DNA from 2 places in the Sphaerisporangium sp. NPDC005288 genome. Region 1 is predicted to be linked to the other one. Evidence: riboswitches for the same ligand, from Rfam matches in the RefSeq annotation. Region 1 holds a riboswitch; the other holds the start of a gene.
What was found. Region 1 has a riboswitch for cobalamin ahead of ABZU32_RS10440 (CbtB domain-containing protein). Riboswitches for the same ligand answer to the same signal wherever they lie in the genome.

Region 1 (10,231 bases):
TGCCGCCCTCGCCGGAGGCGCCGAGCACCGTCAGGGCGCGCTCCTCCCCGACGCGCCACTTGGCGGACTTGACGAACTGGAACACGCCGATCGGCCAGCCCTGGTTCCATGCCCGCAGTGCCAGCCCGAAGGCGGCCGTGGACTTCCCCTTGCCGGGGCCGGTGTGGAGGAGCACGAGCGGCCGGGCGCGGCGCTGCCGCGTGGTCAGGCCGTCGTCCGGCACGCGCTCCGGCTTCCCCTGAGGCACCTCATGCCACCTTTCCAGTCGTCGCGGCCACGGTCGTCGCGGCCACGGAGCGGGTGTTCTCCGCCCGCCCGCCGCTTGCCCTGCGCCGCATGTCAGGCGGCCCTGCGTCGTTCACGGACCAGATCGCGCAGCCCTCCGGCCGCGAGGTCCTCCAGCCGTACGGCCTCGCCGTCGAGCAGCCCCGCGAGGCGCACGGCGAGCCCGAGCCGCACCGGGCCGGTCTCGCAGTCCACCACCACGGCGGCGACGCCCTTGAGCAGCGCCGCGGACCGCCGCACGTCGGCGTCCGTGCCGCTGGTGGCCCGGCCGTCGGTGACGATCACCAGCAGCGGCCGGCGCGAGGGGTCGCGCAGCCGTTCGGCGCGCACCACTCCGGCGGCCCGGCGCAGCCCTGCGCCGAGCGGGGTCCGTCCCCCGGTCGGCAGATCGCGCAGGCGGGCCGCCCCGGCCTCCACCGACGAGGTCGGGGGCAGCACAAGCTCGGCTCCGGCGCCGCGGAAGGTGACCAGGCCGACCTTGTCGCGGCGCTGGTAGGCGTCCAGCAGCAGGCTGAGCACGGCTCCCTTGACCGCGCCCATACGGCGGCGGGCGGCCATCGAGCCGCTCGCGTCCACGACGAACAGCACGAGATTGCCCTCGCGGCCCTCGCGCACCACCTCGCGCAGGTCGGCGGGCCGCACGACCAGCCCCGGCCCGGTCCTGCCGCGTTCCCGCTGGTAGGGCGCCGCGGCGCGGAGGGTCGCCGTCAGGTGCGGCGTGCCGAGCCGGCCGGACGGCGCGCGCGACCCGGTGACGCGTCCGTGCGATGTGCGGGCGCGGGACCGGCGTCCGGGAGCGCCCGTGCCGAGGCCCGGCACGGTCAGCGCCCGTACCCGGTACGGCTCACCCGCCGGCGTCGTCCGCTGCTCTCCGGTCGCGCCGCGTCCGGACCGCCCGGACGCCTCCTGCCCGTCCGGGTGCTCGGAGGCGGACCCCGTACCGGCCATTCCGGTACTGACGTCCTGCCGCCCCGAGTCATCGAGGTCGAAGGCGGTCTCCCGGTCGAACCCCGATCCATGGTCGGGACGGGACGCGTGGTCGGCGCCGTAGCCGTCCTGGCGGGGATCGGCACGGTGAGCCGGTCCGGCGCCGGGATCCGGGCCGTAGTCGCCGTCCGGACGGGCGGCGGGATCCGGACCGGAGCCGCCATCCGGGCCGGCGCCGGGATCGGGGTCGAGGTCCGGGTCGGAGTCGGGATCGAACGCGGAGCCCGGGTCGGGATCGCGGTCCGGGTCCGGGTCCGGATTCGGGTCGGGGTCCGCGTCGGCGGCCGCCGCGCGGCGGAGCAGGTCGTCGAGTTCGGCCTCGTCCAGGCCGGGAGCGTCGAACGGGTCGCGCCGGCGGCGGTGCGGCAGGGCGAGCCGCGCGGCCTGCCGGATGTCCTGCTCGGTGACCCGGGTGTCCCCCCGCCAGGCCGCGTGCGCCACGGCGGCGTGGGCGGTGATCAGGTCGGCGCGCATCCCGTCCACTTCCAGGCCGGCGCAGACGGTGGCGATCCTCCGCAGGGCGGCATCGGTGAGCGTGACCCGCCCCAGGCGGTCGCGGGCCTCGGCGACCCGAGCGGCGAGCGCCCGCTCCGCCTCCCGCCATCGTGCGGCGAAGCCCTCGGGGTCCTCCTCGTACGCCAGCCGCCGGCGCACCACCTCGGCCCGCTCGGCCGGGTCCCGGGAGGCCACGACCTCGACGGTCAGTCCGAACCGGTCGAGAAGCTGGGGACGCAGTTCCCCCTCCTCCGGGTTCATGGTGCCGACGAGGATGAACCGGGCCGCGTGCCGGACCGACACGGTGTCGCGCTCGACGTAGCAGGTGCCGAGCGCCGCGGCGTCCAGCAGCAGGTCCACGAGGTGGTCGTGCAGCAGGTTGACCTCGTCGACGTACAGGACGCCCCGGTGCGCCGTCGCGAGCAGGCCCGGGTCGAAGGCCTTCACCCCTTCGGTCAGCGCGCGTTCGAGGTCCAGCGATCCGACGAGCCGGTCCTCGGAGGCCCCGACCGGCAGCTCCGCGAGCCGGGCGGCCCGCACGAGCGCGCCCGGCCCTTCGGCGTCCGGCGTCCCTTCGTCGTCGCGCCGCCCGTTGTCGTCGCGCCGCCCGTTGTCGCGCGGCCCTTCGTCGTCGTGCCGCCCGTCGTCGCGCTGCCCTTCGGTGTCATGCACTCCTTCTGTGTCGTGCGGCCGGTCGCTGTCGTGCGGCCCGTCGGGGCAGCCGGGGTCAGGCGCGGCCGGGTCGCAGGAGAAGCGGCATCCCGCGACGACCGCGACCGGGGGCAGCAGCGCCGCCAGGGCCCGCACGATCGTGGACTTGGCCGTCCCCTTCTCCCCGCGGACGAGCACGCCGCCCGTGCGCGGGGACACCGCGTTGAGGATCAGGGCCAGCTTGAGGTCCTCGTGCCCCACGACCGCGGTGAACGGGTAGTGGAGGAGTCCCTCGGCCGTCATGGGCCGGTCCGGCATGTGTCGGTGTCCTTTCGGCGGCGCGCCCCAGCGGGCCGCCGGCTCGGGTCGGCGCTTGTCGTTCTCGTCGGCTACAGCGCGGGCGCGCGACGCGGAGCGAGCATCCGGTCGGCGAGCAGGCCGAACGCGAGCCCGAGGCCGCTCCACAGGACGGCCTGGATGCCGACGGACGCCAGCCGGAACCTCCACAGCAACACGGCGGGGAAGTCAGCGGGCACCTCCTCGACCCCGGGCATCAGCAGTCCGGCGGCGGTGACCGCGGCCAGGAAGGCGACCACGGCCAGCACCGTCGCGTCGCCGTTCCCGAAGCGAGGGGCCAGCCTCCGGCCCAGCGACACCGCCGCGACCGCGAGGAGCACGGCGATCAGGACGAACACGAAGTACAGCGCGGTACGCCGCCCGATGGTGGCGGGATCGCCGACGGCCGGCGGGTTCGCCGGGTACTTCAGGAACGGGACCAGCTCGACCGCGACGAATCCGGCCGCGGCCAGCAGACCGGCCGTGACCCTGGGCGTGAACGCCCCGAGCCGTCCGTAGGCGAAGGCGAACACGAGCGCGAAGACGCCTCCCACGGCCAGGCCGTAGACGCCGACCGCCGTGGCCAGGCCCACGGTCGACTGGACGGCCCGGCTGAACGGTTCTCCGTGGTCGGTGTCCCCGGCCGCATCGGCGTGCGCGTGCGGAGCGAGGTCCGGCGCGGGGAGGGCTCCGGCGGCCGGCGCGAGCGCGTGGCCGGCCTGACCCGCGTGGGCGTGCCCCTCCAGGGCGACCGCGGCCCCCACCTGGGGCTCGCCGAAGATCCAGGCGAACACCAGGGCGAGGGCGGCGGCGACGAGGCCCGCGAGCATGCCGCGGACCAGCAGGTTCTTCACCATGCCGTTGCCGGTTCCCGTGTCAGTGGCAGGGGAAGCCGAGCAGGTGACGACCGTCGTGCACGAACTCGTGGACGGTGTTGCCGGAGATCAGGGAGGTGGCCCCCTGCTCCGCGCCGACGAAGTACAGCAGGGCGAGGGCGAGCACTCCGGCGAAGACGGCCCACGGCAGCAACTCCCGGACGGGAATGCGAACGGGGATGCTCAGCGGAGCGGACGGGGAATGCGGAACGGCCTGAGCCATTTGTCGTGCCTCCTCGGGATCACGCGTCCCATGCGGGGTGGCGGTGACGACGGAGGGTCTGACTCCCGGCCCGGAGGGACCGGTCACAGTGGCGCGGCCGTGCCAGAGTCTCGCTGGCTTCCCCACACCGTCAACAATGTCGGTTGGACGCTACGCGTGAACCATGGTCCCGTCAATGGGGCGAAGAGTGACAATCGCCCCTCTTATGCCACAGAGAGGATGCAGTGTCAGCCCGACTTATCCTGATTTGTCATGGTTTCACGGACTCGCTCCAGCGAGCCGCGTTCCCCCTCGACGACGAGGAACTCAACGCCCGCGGACGACAGGAAGTGACCCGCGCCGTCCCCCTCCTCACCCAGACCGGCACCCTCCCCGTCCCGAGCGACGCCGCCGGGATCGCCCCGGGTACGACCCCCGGGACCGTCCCGGACACGACCGCCGGAGCCGCCCCGGGCACAGCCACGAAGGTCACCTCTGATACGGCCCCAGGGGCGACCGCCGAGAGGCTTTCGGGCGCGACCACCGAGAGCAGTTCGGGCACGACCACTGAGGCCGTCCCGGGCACGACCGCTCCTCTGCGCGGCCCTGCGGCACGCCGGCGGGACGTCGTGCTGTGCGGCCCGGCGGTGCGGTGCCTCCAGACGGCGGCCGGGCTCGGCCTGACCGCCGTGGTCGACCACGGGCTGCGCGACCGAAACGCCGGCCGGTGGGCGGGGCGGACGCTGGCCGAGATCCAGGCCCGGGAGCCCGAGGAACTGGTGGCCTGGCTGACCGACCCCGCCGCCGCCCCGCACGACGGGGAATCGGTGCTCGCCCTGATCGAGCGGGTCGCCGCCTGGCTGCGCACGGCGCACGGCGAGGGCGGTGGCGGTGGCGGTGGCGGTGATGGCGGCGGCGGGAGGATCATCGCGGTCACCCATCCGGACGTGATCAGGGCCGCCCTCGTGCACGTGCTCGGCGCGCCCCCGGAGACGTTCTGGCGCATCGACGCCGAGCCGCTCACCAGCGTCCGCCTCACCTCCCACGCCGGCCGCTGGCGCCTCCGCCTCCCCCGCCCGGCCTGACAGACCGCACCACCCCACCCCCCGAACGGCCGCCTCAGCCACCCCGCGATCCGTGGAAATCCCCGGCGCCGCGCGGACTCAGGCGTCGAAGTCGACGGTGACGTCGGGCGACAGGGGGATGGACTGGCAGGTCAGCACGTAGCCTGCCGCCACCTCGGCGGGTTCGAGGGCGAAGTTGCGGCGCATCTCCACCGTCCCGTCGGTCACCTTGGCGCGGCAGGTGCCGCACACGCCTCCCTTGCAGGCGAACGGCAGGTCGGGCCGGACGCGCTGCGCCCCCTCCAGCACGGTGAGGCCCGGCGGCAGCGGCATGGACGTGGCCCGGCCGTCCAGGACGACCGTCACCTTGGCGACCGCCTCCTCGGAGACCCCCGCGACCCGGCGGGCCGGCGGTGGCGGCGGCTCGTCCACGTAGAACAGCTCGTGGTGGACGCGCTCCGGAGCGACGCCCAGCTCGGCGAGCACCGCCTTGGCGTCCTTGACCAGCCCGTACGGGCCGCAGAGCCACCAGTGGGCGACGGCCGGAACGTCGGTCAGGGCGGGGAGCAGCAGGCGGAGCTTCGGACGGTCCAGGCGGCCGGTGAACAGCTCGGGCTCTCTGGGCTCCCTGGACAGGACGTGCACGACCTGGACGCGGGCGGGCGCGGAGTCCTTCAGATCGGCCAGTTCCTCCCCGAACATCACCGTTCGCGTCGTGCGGTTCCCGTAGAACAGCGTCACCGACGACCCGGGCACCGTCAGCACGGACGACGCGATCGACAGCACGGGGGTGATCCCGGAACCGGCGGCGACGAACACGTGGTCCGCCGGTCGGGACAGGTCGGCGGTGAAGCCCCCGGTGGGCGGCAGCGCCTCCACCTGTTCCCCCGGCCTCAGGCGGCGCACCAGCCGGGTGGAGAACAGCCCGTCGGGGATCTCCCTGACCCCTATGCGCAGCGGGCCGCCCGCCGGCGCGCAGATGGAGTACGAACGGCGCTCCTCGCGGCCGTCCACGAACGCGCGCAGCGTGAGCGACTGGCCGGGGAGGAAGGCGAACTCCTCCGCCAGCTCGCCGGGCACGTCGAAGGTGATCGCGGCGGCGTCCTCGCACAAGCGATCCACCCGTGCCACCCGCAAAGCGGCGAACCGCCCCCTGCGCCGCCGCCCGCGGTCTCCGGCCGCTCCGGTGCCGGGCATGTCACAGCTCCTTGACGTGCTCGAAGGGCTCACGGCACGCGCGGCACCGCCACAGATCCTTGCAGGCGGTGGACCCGAACCGGGACACCTCCTCGGTGTCGCCGGACCCGCAGCGCGGGCAGCCGACGCGCCGCCGGACCGGGCCGAGGGTCAGCGGCACCGGTCCCCTCCGGCGCGCAGGGGCCTGACCGGGCGGCGCGACGCCCGCGTCGGCGAGCCTGCGCCTGCCCTCCTCGGTGATCCAATCGGTGGTCCAGGCCGGGGCGAGGACGGTACGCACCTCGACATCGGCGTATCCGGCGGCGCGCAGAGCGGCGGACAGGTCGGCCCTGATGGCGGCCATCGCCGGGCAGCCGCTGTAGGTCGGGGTGACGGTGACGACGACGCTTCCGTCACCGGTCTCCTCCACGCCGCGCAGGATGCCGAGGTCGTCCAGAGTGAGCATGGGCAGCTCCGGGTCCAGAACGGCCCGCGCGACCTCCCACGCGCTCGACACTCCCCGTCCCGGCGCTCCTGACCTGGCTCGCGGGCTCACCATGTCGCCCCCTGGTGGGCGCGGGCGACGCTCTGCAGTTCGTCGAGCAGGCGGGACAGGGCCGGAGTGTGATCTCCGTCGCGCCCCCGCCCGGGCCCGGAACCTGCGACCGTGGTGGAGGGCCGGGTGAGGGTGGCGGCCGTGAGGACCTGGCCGATGACGTCGTCGAACTCCTCGCGGAGGGTGGCGGGGTCGACGCCGGCGCCCGCCCGCGCGAGCCGCGCCTCGACCTCGTGCGGGACGAACAGCTCCGCCACGTCCGGCCACACGGCCGCGAGCCCCTCGGTGACGCGCTCGCGGGAGTACGGCGTGCCGTCGCCGAGCCTGACCACCCAGCCGGCGGCGTAGTCGCGGTGGTAGGCGACCTCCTTCACGCCCTTGGCGGCGACCGCGGCCAGCACCGGGTCGCGAGAGCTCGCGAGCCGGTCGAGCAACGCCAGCCGCCAGGTCGCGAAGACCAGCAGCCGGGCCATCTCCTGCCCGAAGTCGCCGTTCTCCGCCTCGGCGAGCCGGACGTTGCGGAACTCCTCCGGGCCGCGCAGGAAGGCCATCGCGTCCTCGTCGCGTCCGGAGCCGTCGGCGGCGCCCGCGCGGGACAGCAGCAGGCGGGCCTGCCCGAGGAGGTCCAGCGCGATGTTGGCCAGCGCCACCTCCTCCTCCAGCTCGGGGGCGTGCGTGCACCACTCCTGGAGCCGGTGCGACATGACCAGCGCGTCGTCGCCGAGCATCAGGCAGTAGGCCGACAGGTCGCCGGCGTCCACACCGCCGGGCAGCCGGGTGTCCACACCGGCCAGCGGGTCCGTGAACCCGGTCCCGTACGCCCAGCGGGGGTCGTCCGCGTCGTTGATCGCCTCATAGGCGTCGGCCAGAGACGGCTCCCGAGGATCGCCCGGAAACGGCTCGTGAACACCGGCCGACGACGGAGCGCGGACGTCCGCCGACGACGGGACGCGCACATCGGACGCGGACGGGACGCGGACGTCGGGCGCGGAGGGTTCACGAGGGTCCGGCGTGGCGGATCCACGAGGGTCCGGCGTGGCGGAGGCTTCGGAGGACATCGTGGCCTCACATGTGCGGGACGTCGTCGGGCAGGGTGTAGAAGGTCGGATGCCGGTAGACCTTGTCGCCGCTCGGCGCGAAGAACGGGTCCTTCTCGTCGGGGCTGGTGGCGGCGATGTGGTCGGACCGGACGACCCAGATGCTCACGCCCTCGTTGCGGCGGGTGTAGAGGTCGCGGGCGTGGCGCAGCGCCGTCTCGTCGTCGGCGGCGTGCAGCGAGCCGACGTGGACGTGGTTGAGCCCTCGCTTGCTGCGCACGAACACCTCGTACAGCGGCCAGTCGCTCATGCCCTCGCCTCCGCCCCCGCGGCCGTCCCGGCGTCCGCGCTCGTCGCTCCGGCGTCCGCGCTGGTCGTCCCGACGTCCACGGCCGTCGCCCCGGCGTCCGCGCTCGTCGTCCCGGCGTCCGGGGCGGTGCGGCGTGCGGTCTTGCGGGCGTGGGCGACGGCGGCCTGGCGGACCCAGGCGCCGTCCTCGTGCGCGGAGCGGCGTACGGCGACGCGCCGCGCGTTGCAGGGCCCGTCGCCGCTGATCACCCGCTTGAGCTCCGACCAGTCGACCGGACCGAAGTCGTGGTGGCCGCGCTCGGGGTTCCACCGCAGCTCGGGGTCGGGCAGGGTGACGCCGAGCACCTCGGCCTGGGGCACGGTCATGTCGACGAACCTCTGGCGCAGCTCGTCGTTGGTGTGCCGCTTGATCTTCCAGGCCATGGACCGCGCGGTGTTGGGCGAGGCGTCGTCGGGCGGGCCGAACATCATCAGGGACGGCCACCACCAGCGGTTCACCGCGTCCTGCACCATGTCGCGCTGGGCGGGGGTGCCCTTCATCATGGTGAGCAGCAGCTCGTACCCCTGCCTCTGGTGGAACGACTCCTCCTTGCAGATGCGGATCATCGCCCGCGCGTAGGGGCCGTACGAGCTGCGGCACAGCGGCACCTGGTTGCAGATGGCCGCGCCGTCGACCAGCCAGCCGATCACCCCGACGTCGGCGTAGCCCAGCGTCGGGTAGTTGAAGATCGAGGAGTACTTCTGCCGCCCCTCGATGAGCATCGCGGTCAGCTCGGAGCGGTCGGCGCCGAGCGTCTCGGCGGCGGAGTACAGGTAGAGCCCGTGCCCGGCCTCGTCCTGCACCTTGGCGAGCAGGATGGCCTTGCGCCGCAGCGTCGGCGCGCGGGTGATCCACTCGCCCTCGGGCTGCATGCCGATGATCTCCGAGTGGGCGTGCTGGGCGATCTGCCGGACCATCGTCGCGCGGTAGCCGTCGGGCATCCAGTCGCGCGGCTCGACGCGCCGGTCCTGCTCGATCGTCCGGTCGAAATGCCGTTGGAGGTCAGCCATCCGCCGTCACCCCTTTACCGAACATTCGGTCAGTTATCAGTCTCGCTCAGCGGCCCGTCCCGCGCAAGGCCGCGCCTCCGGACGGGCACGGCCGCGCCGGCCGCCGGTCAGCCCTCGCGCCGGGCGACCAGCGTGAGCACGTCGTACTTGGCCACCGACGAGCCGTCCTGCTTGGTCACATCGGCGTCCCAGCGCACCTCGCCGTACCCGGCGCCCTCGCGCGGGTCGATCTGCTTGGCGGTCAGCGTCACCGTCAGCTCGTCGCCGGGGTACACCGGGGTGAGGAAACGCAGGTTCTCCAGCCCGTAGTTGGCCAGCACCGGCCCGGGGTCGGGGTCGACGAACAGCCCCGCGGCCAGCGAGACGATCAGGTACCCGTGGGCGACCCTGCCGTCGAAGAACGGGTTGGCCCTGGCGGCCTCCTCGTCCATGTGAGCGTAGAAGGTGTCGCCGGTGAACGCGGCGAAGTGGTCGATGTCGGCCAGGTCCACGCGGCGCGGCCCCGCGACGACCGTGTCCCCGGGCCTGAGCTCCTCCAGGTGCTTGCGGAACGGGTGGACGCCGGTCACCGCGCGCTCGCCGCCGGGCACCCAGCGGCCGGTGATCGCGCCGAGCATGGACGGGCTCGCCTGGACGGCGGTGCGGTTCATGTGGTGCAGCACCCCGCGGACGCCGCCCATCTCCTCGCCGCCGCCGGCCCGCCCGGGGCCGCCGTGGACCAGCACCGGCAGCGGCGACCCGTGCCCGGTGGACTCCTTGGCCGCCTCGGCGTCCAGCACGAGCAGGCGTCCGTGCCAGGGAGCCGTGCCGAGCACCACCTCGCGGGCGAAGTCGCGGTCGCCGGTCACCACCGAGCCGACCAGGCTGCCCTGGCCCCGCGCGGCCAGCTCGACGGCCCGCGCGGCCGAGGTGTAGGGCATGAGCGTGCTGACCGGTCCGAACGCCTCCACCTCGTGGGGCTCGGGGCGGTCGGCGTCGTCCACGCGCAGGAGCAGCGGCGAGACGAACGCCCCGCGCTCGGCGTCCGCGCCGACGACCTCCACCCGCTCGGGATCGCCGTACACCACCGAGCCGGCGGGGATCAGGGCCTTGAGCGCGCGGCGCACCTCGTCGCGCTGGCCGAGGCCCGCGAGGGCGCCCATGCGCACCGACGGGTCGGCCGGGTGACCCACCGTGACCTTCGCCAGCCGGGCGGCGGCGGCCTCGGC
Region 2 (10,231 bases), on a different contig from region 1:
ACCGTCCAGTCGACGTAGAACATGACGTGCCCGACGACGCGGCTCTCGTAGCGGGTCCAGTTCTCGAACGGCGTGGAGGTGAAGTAGGACACCGGCAGGATCAGCCGGCGCTCGTCCCACAGCCGCACGACGACGTAGGTCAGGGTCAGCTCCTCGATGCGGCCCCACTCTCCGTCCACGACCACGGCGTCGTCGAGCCTGATGGCGTCGCTGAAGGCGAGCTGCAGCCCGGCGATCAGGTTGCTGAGCGTGGACTGGGCGGCGATGCCGGCCACCACGCCGGCGATGCCCGCCGAGGCCAGCAGACCGGCGCCGAGCGCGCGGACGGCGGGGAAGCTGAACAGCATCGCCCCGGCGGAGACGACGATGATGACCGCGGCCGCCACCCGGCGGACCAGGGTGATCTGCGTGCGGATGCGGCGGGCCCTGCGGTTGCCGATGCCCTCGACGCCGTTGAGCCTGGCCAGCACCACGTCGGTCACCGCGTAGGCGGCCTGGATGACCAGCCAGGCCACGCAGGCGATCAGCAGGACGGTGACGGTCTGCTGCACCGCGAACTCGAACGACCTGCCGGACATCCCCGGCGCGTAGACCGTGTTGAAGGCGACCACGGCGGCGGTGGCGAAGCCCGGCCACGTGCACCGCTCGACGACCGGCCCGGCCAGGGAGAAGCGGCCGTTGACCCTGCGCGACCGCAGCACGCGGCGCAGCAGCTCGACGGCGACGAGCGCTGCCAGGACGACGACGACCAGGACGATCCAGTTCACTGCCGATGACACGGGCGGCATCCCCTTCTCCGGTTTCCCCACTGTCGCACCGGCCGGGCGCCGGCGGACCGGCCCGGCGCCCTCGGCTTTCACCAGGGCCCGGACCGGCTCCGGCGATCCTTAACCAGACTTTGATCCGGAAACCACCCGCAACGGGGTGATAAACCTCACACGAGGTCCCGCCGCACGGTGACACGGCGCTCCGGGAGCGGTCAGAACACCTCGTCCAGGCTCACGGTGCCCTCCACCGCCACCTGGTAGGCCGACACCCTGCGCTCGAAGAAGTTGGCCAGCTCCTGCACGTCCTGGAACTCCATGAACGCGAACGGATTGGCCGTCCCGTACCGCTCCGGCAGGCCGAGCCGCGCCAGCCGGCGGTCGGCGACGTACTCCAGGTACTCGCGCATCCGCTCCGCGCTCATCCCCGCCAGGCCATCGCCGCACAGGTCGCGGGCGAAGGCCAGCTCGGCGGCCACCGCCTCCTCGATCATCCGGGTCACCTGGGCGCCGAGCTCGTCGTCGAACAGGTCCGGCTCCTCCGCGCGCACCGTGTCGACCACCGAGAAGGCGAACTCCATGTGCATGGACTCGTCGCGGAACACCCAGTTGGTCCCGGTGGCCAGCCCGCCGAGCAGGCCCCGCGAGCGCAGCCAGTACACGTAGGCGAAGGCGCCGTAGAAGAACAGCCCCTCGATGCAGGCGGCGAAGCAGATGAGGTTGAGCAGGAACGCCCGCCGGTCCCCCCGGGTCGACAGGCGCTGGAGCGCGTTGATCGAGTCGATCCAGCGGAAGCAGAACTCGGCCTTGTCGCGGATGGAGGGGATGTGCTCGACGGCGGCGAACGCCTTGGCCCGCTCGTCGTGGTCGGGCAGGTAGGTGTCCAGCAGCGTCAGGTAGAACTGGACGTGCACGGCCTCCTCGAACAGCTGCCGCGACAGGTAGAGCCGGGCCTCGGGCGCGTTGAGGTGCTGGTACAGGTTGAGCACCAGGTTGTTGGCCACGATCGAGTCGCCGGTGGCGAAGAACGCCACCAGCCGGTTGATCAGATGACGCTCGCCCGCGCTCAGCTCGGCCAGGTCGGCCAGGTCGGACTGCAGGTCCACCTCCTCGACCGTCCAGGTGTTGCGGATGGCGGTCCGGTAGCGCTCGTAGAACTCGGGGTAGCGCATCGGGCGCAGGGTCAGGTCCATGCCGGGGTCGAGCAGCATCACTGGCAGGCCTCGCAGATCTCGGGGTTCTCAAGGGAGCAGGCGACGGCGTCCTGGTCGAGCGCCTGAACGGGCCCGGACGCGGGTAGGGAAGCGGGTGGGAACGCCGGCGCGCCGGGGCCCGGGGCCGCGGCGGGCGCCTGGGCGGCGACGGTGGCCTGCGCGATCCGGGTGGCCGGGCGCGAGCGCAGGTAGTAGGTCGTCTTCAGCCCGGCCCGCCAGGCGTAGGCGTACATCGAGGAGAGCTTGCCGATGGTGGGAGCGGCCATGAACAGGTTCAGCGACTGCGACTGGTCGATGTACGGCTGGCGCGCGGCGGCGAGGTCGATCAGCGCCTTCTGCGGCAGCTCCCAGGCCGTGCGGTACAGCCGCCTGAGGTCCTCGGGGATCTGCGCGATCTCCTGCACCGACCCGTCGGCGCGCTTGACGGCGTCCCTCATCTCGGGCGTCCACAGCCCGCGCTGCCGCAGGTCGCGCACCAGATAGCGGTTGACCTGCAGGAACTCGCCCGACAGCGTCTCGCGTTTGAACACGTTGGACACCTGCGGCTCGACGCACTCGTAGCAGCCCGCGATCGAGGCGATCGTCGCCGTGGGCGCCACGGCCAGCAGCAGCGAGTTGCGCAGGCCCGTCTCGGCGATCCTCGCGCGCAGCGCCTCCCACTCCTGCGGGTGGGCCGGGGTCGCCTGCGGGAAATGGTCCAGGTGCAGCACTCCACCGGCGGCGCGGGTGTCGGCGTAGGAGGGGTGCGCGCCGTGCGCGGCGGCCAGGGCGGCCGAGGCGCCGTAGGCGGCCAGGGCCATCTCCTCGGCGATCCGCGTGGACAGCGCCAGCGCCTCGGGCGAGTCGAACGGCAGGCGGGCCGCGAAGAACACATCGGCCAGGCCCATCACGCCGAGGCCGATCGGGCGCCAGCGGCGGTTGGCCGCCTCCGCCTCGGGCGTCGGGTAGAACCCCCGGTCGATGGACCTGTCCAGGAAGCGCACCGCCGTCGCCACCGTCGCCCGCAGCCGCGCCCAGTCGACCTCGCCGTCCACCAGGTGGGCGGCCAGGTTGACCGAGCCGAGGTTGCACACGGCGGTCTCGGCGTCGCTGGTGACCTCCAGGATCTCGGTGCACAGGTTGGACAGGTGGATGACGTTCTGCGGGCGCGCGGTCTGGTTGGAGGCCCGGTTGGCGGCGTCCTTGAAGGTCATCCAGCCGTTGCCCGTCTGGGCGAGCGTGCGCATCATGCGGCCGTACAGCGTGCGGGCCGGCAGCTGACGGACGTGCCGGCCGGCGGCCTCGGCCGCCCGGTAGGCGCGGTCGAACTCCTCGCCCCACAGGTCGACCAGCTCGGGGACGTCCTTGGGGTCGAACAGCGACCAGGTGCCGTCGGCCTCGACGCGGCGCATGAACTCGTCGGGGATCCAGTTGGCCAGGTTGAGGTTGTGGGTGCGGCGGGCGTCCTCGCCGGTGTTGTCGCGCAGTTCGAGGAACTCCTCGACGTCGGCGTGCCACGGCTCCAGGTAGACGCAGGCCGCGCCCTTGCGCCGGCCGCCCTGGTTGACCGCCGCGACGCTGGCGTCCAGCGTCCGCAGCCACGGCACGATGCCGTTGGAGTGCCCGTTCGTGCCCCGGATCAGCGAGCCGCGCGACCGGACGCGGGTCCAGGAGATGCCGATGCCGCCGGCGTACTTCGACAGCCGCGCCACCTGTCCGTACCGCTCGTAGATGGCCTCCAGCTCGTCGCGCGGGGAGTCGAGCAGGAAGCACGACGACAGCTGCGGGCGCCGGGCGCCGGAGTTGAACAGCGTCGGCGAGCTGGGCAGGTACGACAGCGTCGAGATCAGCCGGTACAGCTCGCCCGCCTCGGCGACGCCGTCGGCCAGGCCGCACGCCACGCGCAGGAAGAAGTGCTGCGGCGCCTCCAGGACGCCGCGGGTGACCGGGTGGCGCAGCAGGTAGCGGTCGTAGACGGTGCGCAGCCCGAAGTACTCGAACCGGGCGTCCCCCTCGGGGTCGACGAGGGCGTCCAGCTCGGCGGCGTTGTCCCGCACGAACTTCGCGAGGGCGTCCTGCACCAGGCCGGCCTCGTGCGTGGCGGCGACCGACTGCGAGAACGACCGCACGCCGTGCGCGGCGGTCTCCTCGGCGATCTCCTCGGCCAGCAGGCGCGCCGCGACCCGGGAGTTGGCCGGGTCGGCGATGACCCGCGCGGCCGCCTCCTCGATGGCCAGGCGCCGGTCCGCGGCCCGCCGCCCGCCTCCGCCACCGTCGTCCTCCCGCGAGTGGGACGGCGGCAAATCGCGTGTCACGGTCACGTGCTCTCTCCTCGTGCGCTCGAATCCCCGTACGAGGGCACGCGGCGGCGCACGTCCGGTGAGCGGCACCCTGCGGGCACGCCGGACGACCCCGTCACGCGGCCCACCCTCGAGGCCTGGACGACTCCAGCGTCACCGGCAGGTTTTCGGGCTCGCGGGCGCCTGGCACATGCCTACCGGCCGTCGCTTCCCAGGCCGCCGACTATCGCGGCCCAGTGCTCATATGACGGCTTTCGTTCCCGCTCACCGCTGCGGGGCAGCCCCGGAATCTCACCGGGTTCCCTCTCACGTCGCCCCGGGGGGCGAACCAGCGACGATCAGGATCCTACATCTAGTGGCCCCGAGCGCAAGCACCCCCACAGGTTGTGTACGCGACCCCACTCAAGCGGGCGCGGGCGATGCCCCGGCCGCCTCGGCACGGCCCCGCTCCCTTGGTGCGATGCGGCGCCTCAGACGCGCAGGCCGAGTTCGCCGAGGGCGCGGCCGAGGCGGGCGGACTCGACACGGAGCCACTGCCGGAAGTCCTCCCCGTCCAGGTACAGCGGCGCCCAGCCGTTGCGGGCGCACACCTCCCTCCAGCGCGGAGAGCCGGCGACGTCGTGGCACATCCCGGTCAGCGCGGCCCGGTCGGCCTCGGACAGGACGCCCGGCCCGACCAGCCCGCGCCAGTTCGCGCAGTCCACGTGCGTGTCGCACTCCAGCAGCGTCGGCGCCTCCACGCCGGGGAGGCGGTCGGGCGAGGAGACGGCGAGCGCGCGCAGTTCACCGGCCTTCAGGGCGGCGCGCACGCCGTTCTGGCCGGCCAGGACCGCGCCCACCTCACCCTTGGCCAGGGCGGTGACCGCCTCGCGGCTGGTGGGGTAGGCGACGTAGCGCAGCAGGCGCGCGTCCACGCCGAGGCTCTGCGCCAGCATGCCGAACAGCACGTGGTCCACCCCGCCCTCGGCCCGGCCGCCCAGCGCGAGCCCGCCCGGGTCGCGGCGCACGAGGTCGGCGAAGGCGCCGAAGGTCGCGAGGCGGGAGCCGCCCGGCACCACCAGGGCCTCCCACTCGCCGCACAGCCGGGCCAGCGGCGTGGTTCCCGCGAACGCGGTCGCCTGCCGCGCCGCGCCGACCGTGCCGACCAGCTCGGGGTCGGCCAGCAGCACCTGCCCCGGGCGCCGCGCCCGGCCGAACTCGCTCAGCGCGGTGTACTGGGGCCTGTTCACCACCTGGAGCTCCCGCACCAGGGCGTCGCGTTCCGCGACCGTTTTGAGCGCTCGCGCGACGCGATCGGCTTCGCCGCCGGACGGGCCTGGTACCACGACGGGCAGGGTCGCGGACCCGAGCCTGCGCGGACCGGAGGGTTCGGCGCATCCCGCCGCCAGCGCCACGAGCCCGGCACCGAGCGCGAGCACCTGCCGACGACGCATACTTCACGCCCTTTCCCCCGTTATTGAACTAAATGCCCATTTCCAGCTCCACACACACGCCCGCCTCCCCCGGCGGGCCGTCCGCTGCGAACCCCTCTGGACTCCGCGCCGGCGCCCGGATCGTCACGATCCCCCGTACGGGGGACGAGGTTCCCGTCCCGGGGGGAGTCGGCGGCCCGGCGGCCCGATGGAACGTGGGAACGCGCGAGTCCGCGCACCCCACCCACGTCCCCCAAGGGAGCGACCGTGTCCCCCGCACCGACCACCCCGCCCAGCACCCCCGCGGACCCGCCGAGAAACCCACCCGGCCCCGCGCACACGTCCACGACGCCGGTCGGCGCCCCGCTCCGCCACGCGTCCACGCCGAAGGACACCGCAGGCGCCCCGTCCAGGCGCACGGACGCCTCCGAGGAGGCGACGGACGTCCGGTCCCGCCACGCGACCGCATCCGGCGACAGGGCGGGCCTGCCGTCCGGCCGTGCGGGCGCGGCCCCGGGGGCGGCGCCGGGGGCGGCGCCGCGCGGCGGAGCGGTCGCGGGCGGGTGGACCGGGTACGCCGCCGCGGCGTGGGCCGCCGTCTACGGCTTCGTGGCGCTGTCCTGGACGATGACGGGGAGGGGGTACCCGTTCGAGGGCCCGTCTTCGGCAAGAGCCGCGCCCGTCCTGCGCGGGGTCTCCGCCGAGGTCGCCGCACCCGTCTTCGCCGGCGTCCTGCTCGCGACCTCGGTCGCGGTGCTCGCCATGGCCGGGCGCCACGCCGTGCGCCCGCGCGGGCTGCCGCGCGCGGCGCTGCTGACCTTCGGCTACGCCGCCGCCCTCTCCCTGATGGTCCTGGTCCCCGGCGCCGACCTGCTCGCCCTCACCGGATACGCCCCCATGCTGATCCTCGGCGCGCCCTTCGGCTGGCCCAAGGGCATCGACTACTCCACCGTGTTCGACTGGTCGCTGCTGAACCAGGCATGGTCCCTGGCCGGCGGATTCCTCGTGGGCGCCGCCGTCCTGTCGTGGCAGCGCCGCGGCCGGGGCGCCTGCGGCCGGTGCGGCCGCGACGGCGACGTGCCCGCCGCCGCCCGCGCGCGCACCGCCGCCTGGGCGCGCCTCGCCACCGCCGCCGCCGTCGTGATCCCGCTGCTCTACTCGGTCAGCCGCCTCGCCTGGCTGGCGGGCATCCCTCTCGGCATCGACCCGGCGATGCTGCGCGGCCTGCACGAGAGCGGCGGCGTGTGGGCGGGCGCGGGCCTGGCGACCTTCGCGGTCGTCGGGGCGGTGCTCACCCTCGGGCTCGTCCAGCGCTGGGGCGAGGTCTTCCCGCGCTGGATGCCCGGGATCGCCGGGCGCCGCGTCCCGGTCCTGCTCGCCGTGATACCGGCGGCCTACGTCTCCCCCGTGGCGTTCGCGGCGGGGCTGGGCATCGTCACCTCGCCCGCGATGTGGCACATCACCGGCTACAGCGTGGTCCTGGTGATGACGCACGCGCTGTGGCCGTTGTGGGGCGTCGCACTGGCGGTCGCCACCTACGGCTACTATCTGCGGCGGCGGACGGCGTGCCGCTCCTGCGGGCGGAAGGGCTGAGCGGCCGTGCCGGTGATCTCCGACGACGCGCTCGCCGCGTGGACGCGCCGGTCGCTCGCCGGCGTCGACGAGCTGCTGCGCTCCACGCTGCGTAACCCGCGCGATCCCTTCCTCACCACCGTGGCCACGCACCTGCTGAACGCCGGCGGCAAGCGCCTGCGCCCGACCGTCGTCCTGCTGGCCGCGCGGTTCGGCGACCCCGCCCACCCCCACGTGGTGCGCGCCGCGGCGGCCGTGGAACTCATGCACGTGGCCTCGCTGTACCACGACGACGTCATGGACGAGGCTCCGGTCCGCCGCGGCGCGCCCAGCGTCAACGCACGGTGGGGCAACCGCGTGGCCATCCTGGCCGGTGACTACCTGGTGGCCAAGGCGGGCGAACTCGCCGCGCCGCTCGGCGCCGCCGCCCTGGAGGCGCAGGCCCGCATGCTGACCCGGCTGGTCACCGGCCAGCTCCGCGAGACGGTCGGGGCCGGTCGCGGCGACGACCCGGAGCGGTACTACATGAGCGTGATCGCCGACAAGACGGCCGCCCTGTTCGCGCTCGCGGCAGGACTCGGGGCGCGCGCGTCCGGGGCGACCGACCAGGCGGCCGGCGCGCTGGAAGCCTACGGGGAGGCGCTGGGCATCGCGTTCCAGCTCTCCGACGACCTGCTCGACCTGTCCGAGCCGACGGCGCGGGCCGGCAAGCCGTCGAACGCCGACCTGCGCCAGGGCGTGGCCACCCTGCCCCTCCTGCGCGCCCTCGCCTCCCGCCGCTCCCGCGGGCGGGACCGCGCCCTGGAGACGCGGGGAACCGGCAGGCGCACCTCCGGCATGCCGGAAACCGGCGGGCACACCGCCGGAACACCGGAAACACGCGAGAAAGCCGACTCGGCGCTGCTGCGGCGTCAGCGGCGAGACTCGGCGCGGTTGCGGAGGATGTTCGCCTCCGGACGGATCACCGGCGGCAGGGACGTCGCGCAGGCCGCCGAGCTGCTGCGGCGCTCGCCCGGTTTCGCGCAGGCGCACGCGGAGGCCCGGCGCCACGCCGACGACGCCCGCCGGGCACTGGAGCCGCTGCCGCCCGGCCCCGCCCGCGACGCCCTGCGCGACCTCTGCGACCACGTCGTCTCCCGCGCCACTCCCCCGGCCCCGCCTCCTGACACCGGCCCCTGACCCGGTCTCCCGGCACCCGCCTCCGGATACCGGTACGCCCGGCCGCCGGCGTCATGAGCCCCATCGGGCATGCCGGCGAGGTCACCGTCCGGCCGGATCCCTCACCGACCCTTCCGGCATACCGGGCACCGGCCACCACGGGCCCGGCACACCCGGCGTCCTCACGGAGCCGGCGGGGCGATGAAGCCGGACTCGTAGGCGGCGATGACCGCCTGCGTGCGGTCGCGGGCCCCGAGCTTGGCCAGCACGTTGCCGACGTGGGTCTTGACCGTCTCGGCCCCGACCACCAGCCGGGCGGCGATCTCGGCGTTGGACAGGCCGGTGGCCATCAGCCGCAGCACCTCCTCCTCCCGTTCGGTGAGCCGGGCCCGCCGGAGCCGGTCGGCGGCCGGCCCGCCCGGGGCGCCGCGGCCGTGCGCGCCGGCCAGGCGCCGGATCGCCGCCGGGAACACCAGCGACTCCCCCCGCGCGACCAGCCGGACGGCCTCCACGACCTCGGCCGGGCGGGTGCGCTTGAGGACGAACCCGCTGGCCCCGGCCCGCAGGGCGTCGTACACGTGGTCGTCGTTCTCGAAGGTGGTGATGACCAGGACGCGCGGCGGGGTGCCGGACGCGGCGAGCAGCCGGCGGGTGGCCTCGATGCCGTCGATGGCGGGCATGCGCACGTCCATGAGGAGCACGTCCGGCCGGGTGCGGGCGACCATCGCCATGACCTCGGCCCCGTCGGCGGCCTCGCCCACCACCTCCAGGTCGGGCTGCGCCCCGATGATCACCCGCAGGCCGACCCGGACGAGCTCCTCGTCGTCGACGATGCCCACCCGGATGGTCACGCGCCCTCCCCCTCCTCCACCGCGCCGGCCGCCCCCTCACCGGGACGCCTCGGCCCCCCGCCCGCCGGTCGTCGTACCGCCTTCCGGCCCTGCTCCGCCGGGAGCCGGACCGAGACGCGCCAGCGCCCGGACTCCTCGCCCGCCGTCATGGCGCCGCCGAGCAGGGTGACGCGCTCGCGGATGCCCGCGAGCCCTCTGCCCCCCGCCTCCCGCGCGCGCCGCCCGGTGACGGGATTGGACACCTCGATCGCCAGCGTGCGGCCGTCGGCGGCGACGCGCAGCGTCACGGGGACCGTGCCCGCGTGCCGGAGCGCGTTGGTCAGGCATTCCTGGACGATGCGGTACCCCTCCCGCGACACCGGCTCGGGCAGGCCGGCCAGCGAGCCCTCGATCCGCGTGCTGACCGCCGCGCCGGTGCCCCGCGAATGGGCGAGCAGGCCGTCGAGGTCCGCCATCCCCGGCCACGACGGCGGCTCGGGCTCGCGCAGCATGCCGAGGACGCGGTCGAGGTCCTCGGTGGCGGCGCGCCCGGTCTCCTCGATCGCGATCAGGGCCTGCCGCGCGAAGGCCGGATCGGTGTCCAGCAGGTGGAGCGCGGCACTGGCCTGCAGCATCGTCACGGTCAGCGCGTGCCCGATGGAGTCGTGCAACTCGCGGGCCAGCCGGTTGCGCTCAGCGAGCCTCGCCGCGCGCTCCTCCAGCGCGGCGATGCGCTCGGCCGCCGACGGCCCGAGCAGGACGGGCGCCATGACCGCCGCCAGCGCCCCGAGCCCGGCCACGGCGTACACGACGCCCACCAGCAGGGCGACGCCGACCGGCAGGAGCAGGCCGCCGCCCTGCTCCTCCAGCGGCCCGAGCCACGGCGGGTCCACCGTGCCGCCGGCCGCGCCCGCCCACCGCACGACGAGGATCACCCCAGTCACCAGGGGGATCAGGATCAACGCCCCGACGAGCCCGCCCACGGCGAGGTGGACGGCGAAC

Region 2: linked by a shared signal. The riboswitch ahead of ABZU32_RS13075 (ribonucleoside-diphosphate reductase subunit alpha) and the one ahead of ABZU32_RS10440 (CbtB domain-containing protein) in region 1 are both predicted to bind cobalamin.

What each region holds. Positions count from the first base shown of each region.
Region 1 covers NZ_JBEXGT010000008.1:74,744-84,974, reverse strand. The annotation lists gene cobO (cob(I)yrinic acid a,c-diamide adenosyltransferase) at 1-247, opposite strand, end outside; gene ABZU32_RS10450 (VWA domain-containing protein) at 340-2,736, opposite strand; gene ABZU32_RS10445 (CbtA family protein) at 2,808-3,611, opposite strand; gene ABZU32_RS10440 (CbtB domain-containing protein) at 3,631-3,852, opposite strand; cobalamin riboswitch at 3,886-4,033, opposite strand; gene ABZU32_RS10435 (histidine phosphatase family protein) at 4,077-4,916, shown strand; gene paaE (1,2-phenylacetyl-CoA epoxidase subunit PaaE) at 4,995-6,092, opposite strand; gene paaD (1,2-phenylacetyl-CoA epoxidase subunit PaaD) at 6,094-6,630, opposite strand; gene paaC (1,2-phenylacetyl-CoA epoxidase subunit PaaC) at 6,624-7,496, opposite strand; gene paaB (1,2-phenylacetyl-CoA epoxidase subunit PaaB) at 7,693-7,974, opposite strand; gene paaA (1,2-phenylacetyl-CoA epoxidase subunit PaaA) at 7,971-9,023, opposite strand; gene paaZ (phenylacetic acid degradation bifunctional protein PaaZ) at 9,131-10,231, opposite strand, start outside.
Region 2 covers NZ_JBEXGT010000011.1:86,491-96,721, forward strand. The annotation lists gene ABZU32_RS13065 (mechanosensitive ion channel domain-containing protein) at 1-779, opposite strand, end outside; gene ABZU32_RS13070 (ribonucleotide-diphosphate reductase subunit beta) at 980-1,975, opposite strand; gene ABZU32_RS13075 (ribonucleoside-diphosphate reductase subunit alpha) at 1,975-4,278, opposite strand; cobalamin riboswitch at 4,398-4,605, opposite strand; gene ABZU32_RS13080 (tripartite tricarboxylate transporter substrate-binding protein) at 4,728-5,690, opposite strand; gene ABZU32_RS13085 (hypothetical protein) at 5,937-7,262, shown strand; gene ABZU32_RS13090 (polyprenyl synthetase family protein) at 7,269-8,420, shown strand; gene ABZU32_RS13095 (response regulator transcription factor) at 8,582-9,250, opposite strand; gene ABZU32_RS13100 (histidine kinase) at 9,247-10,231, opposite strand, start outside.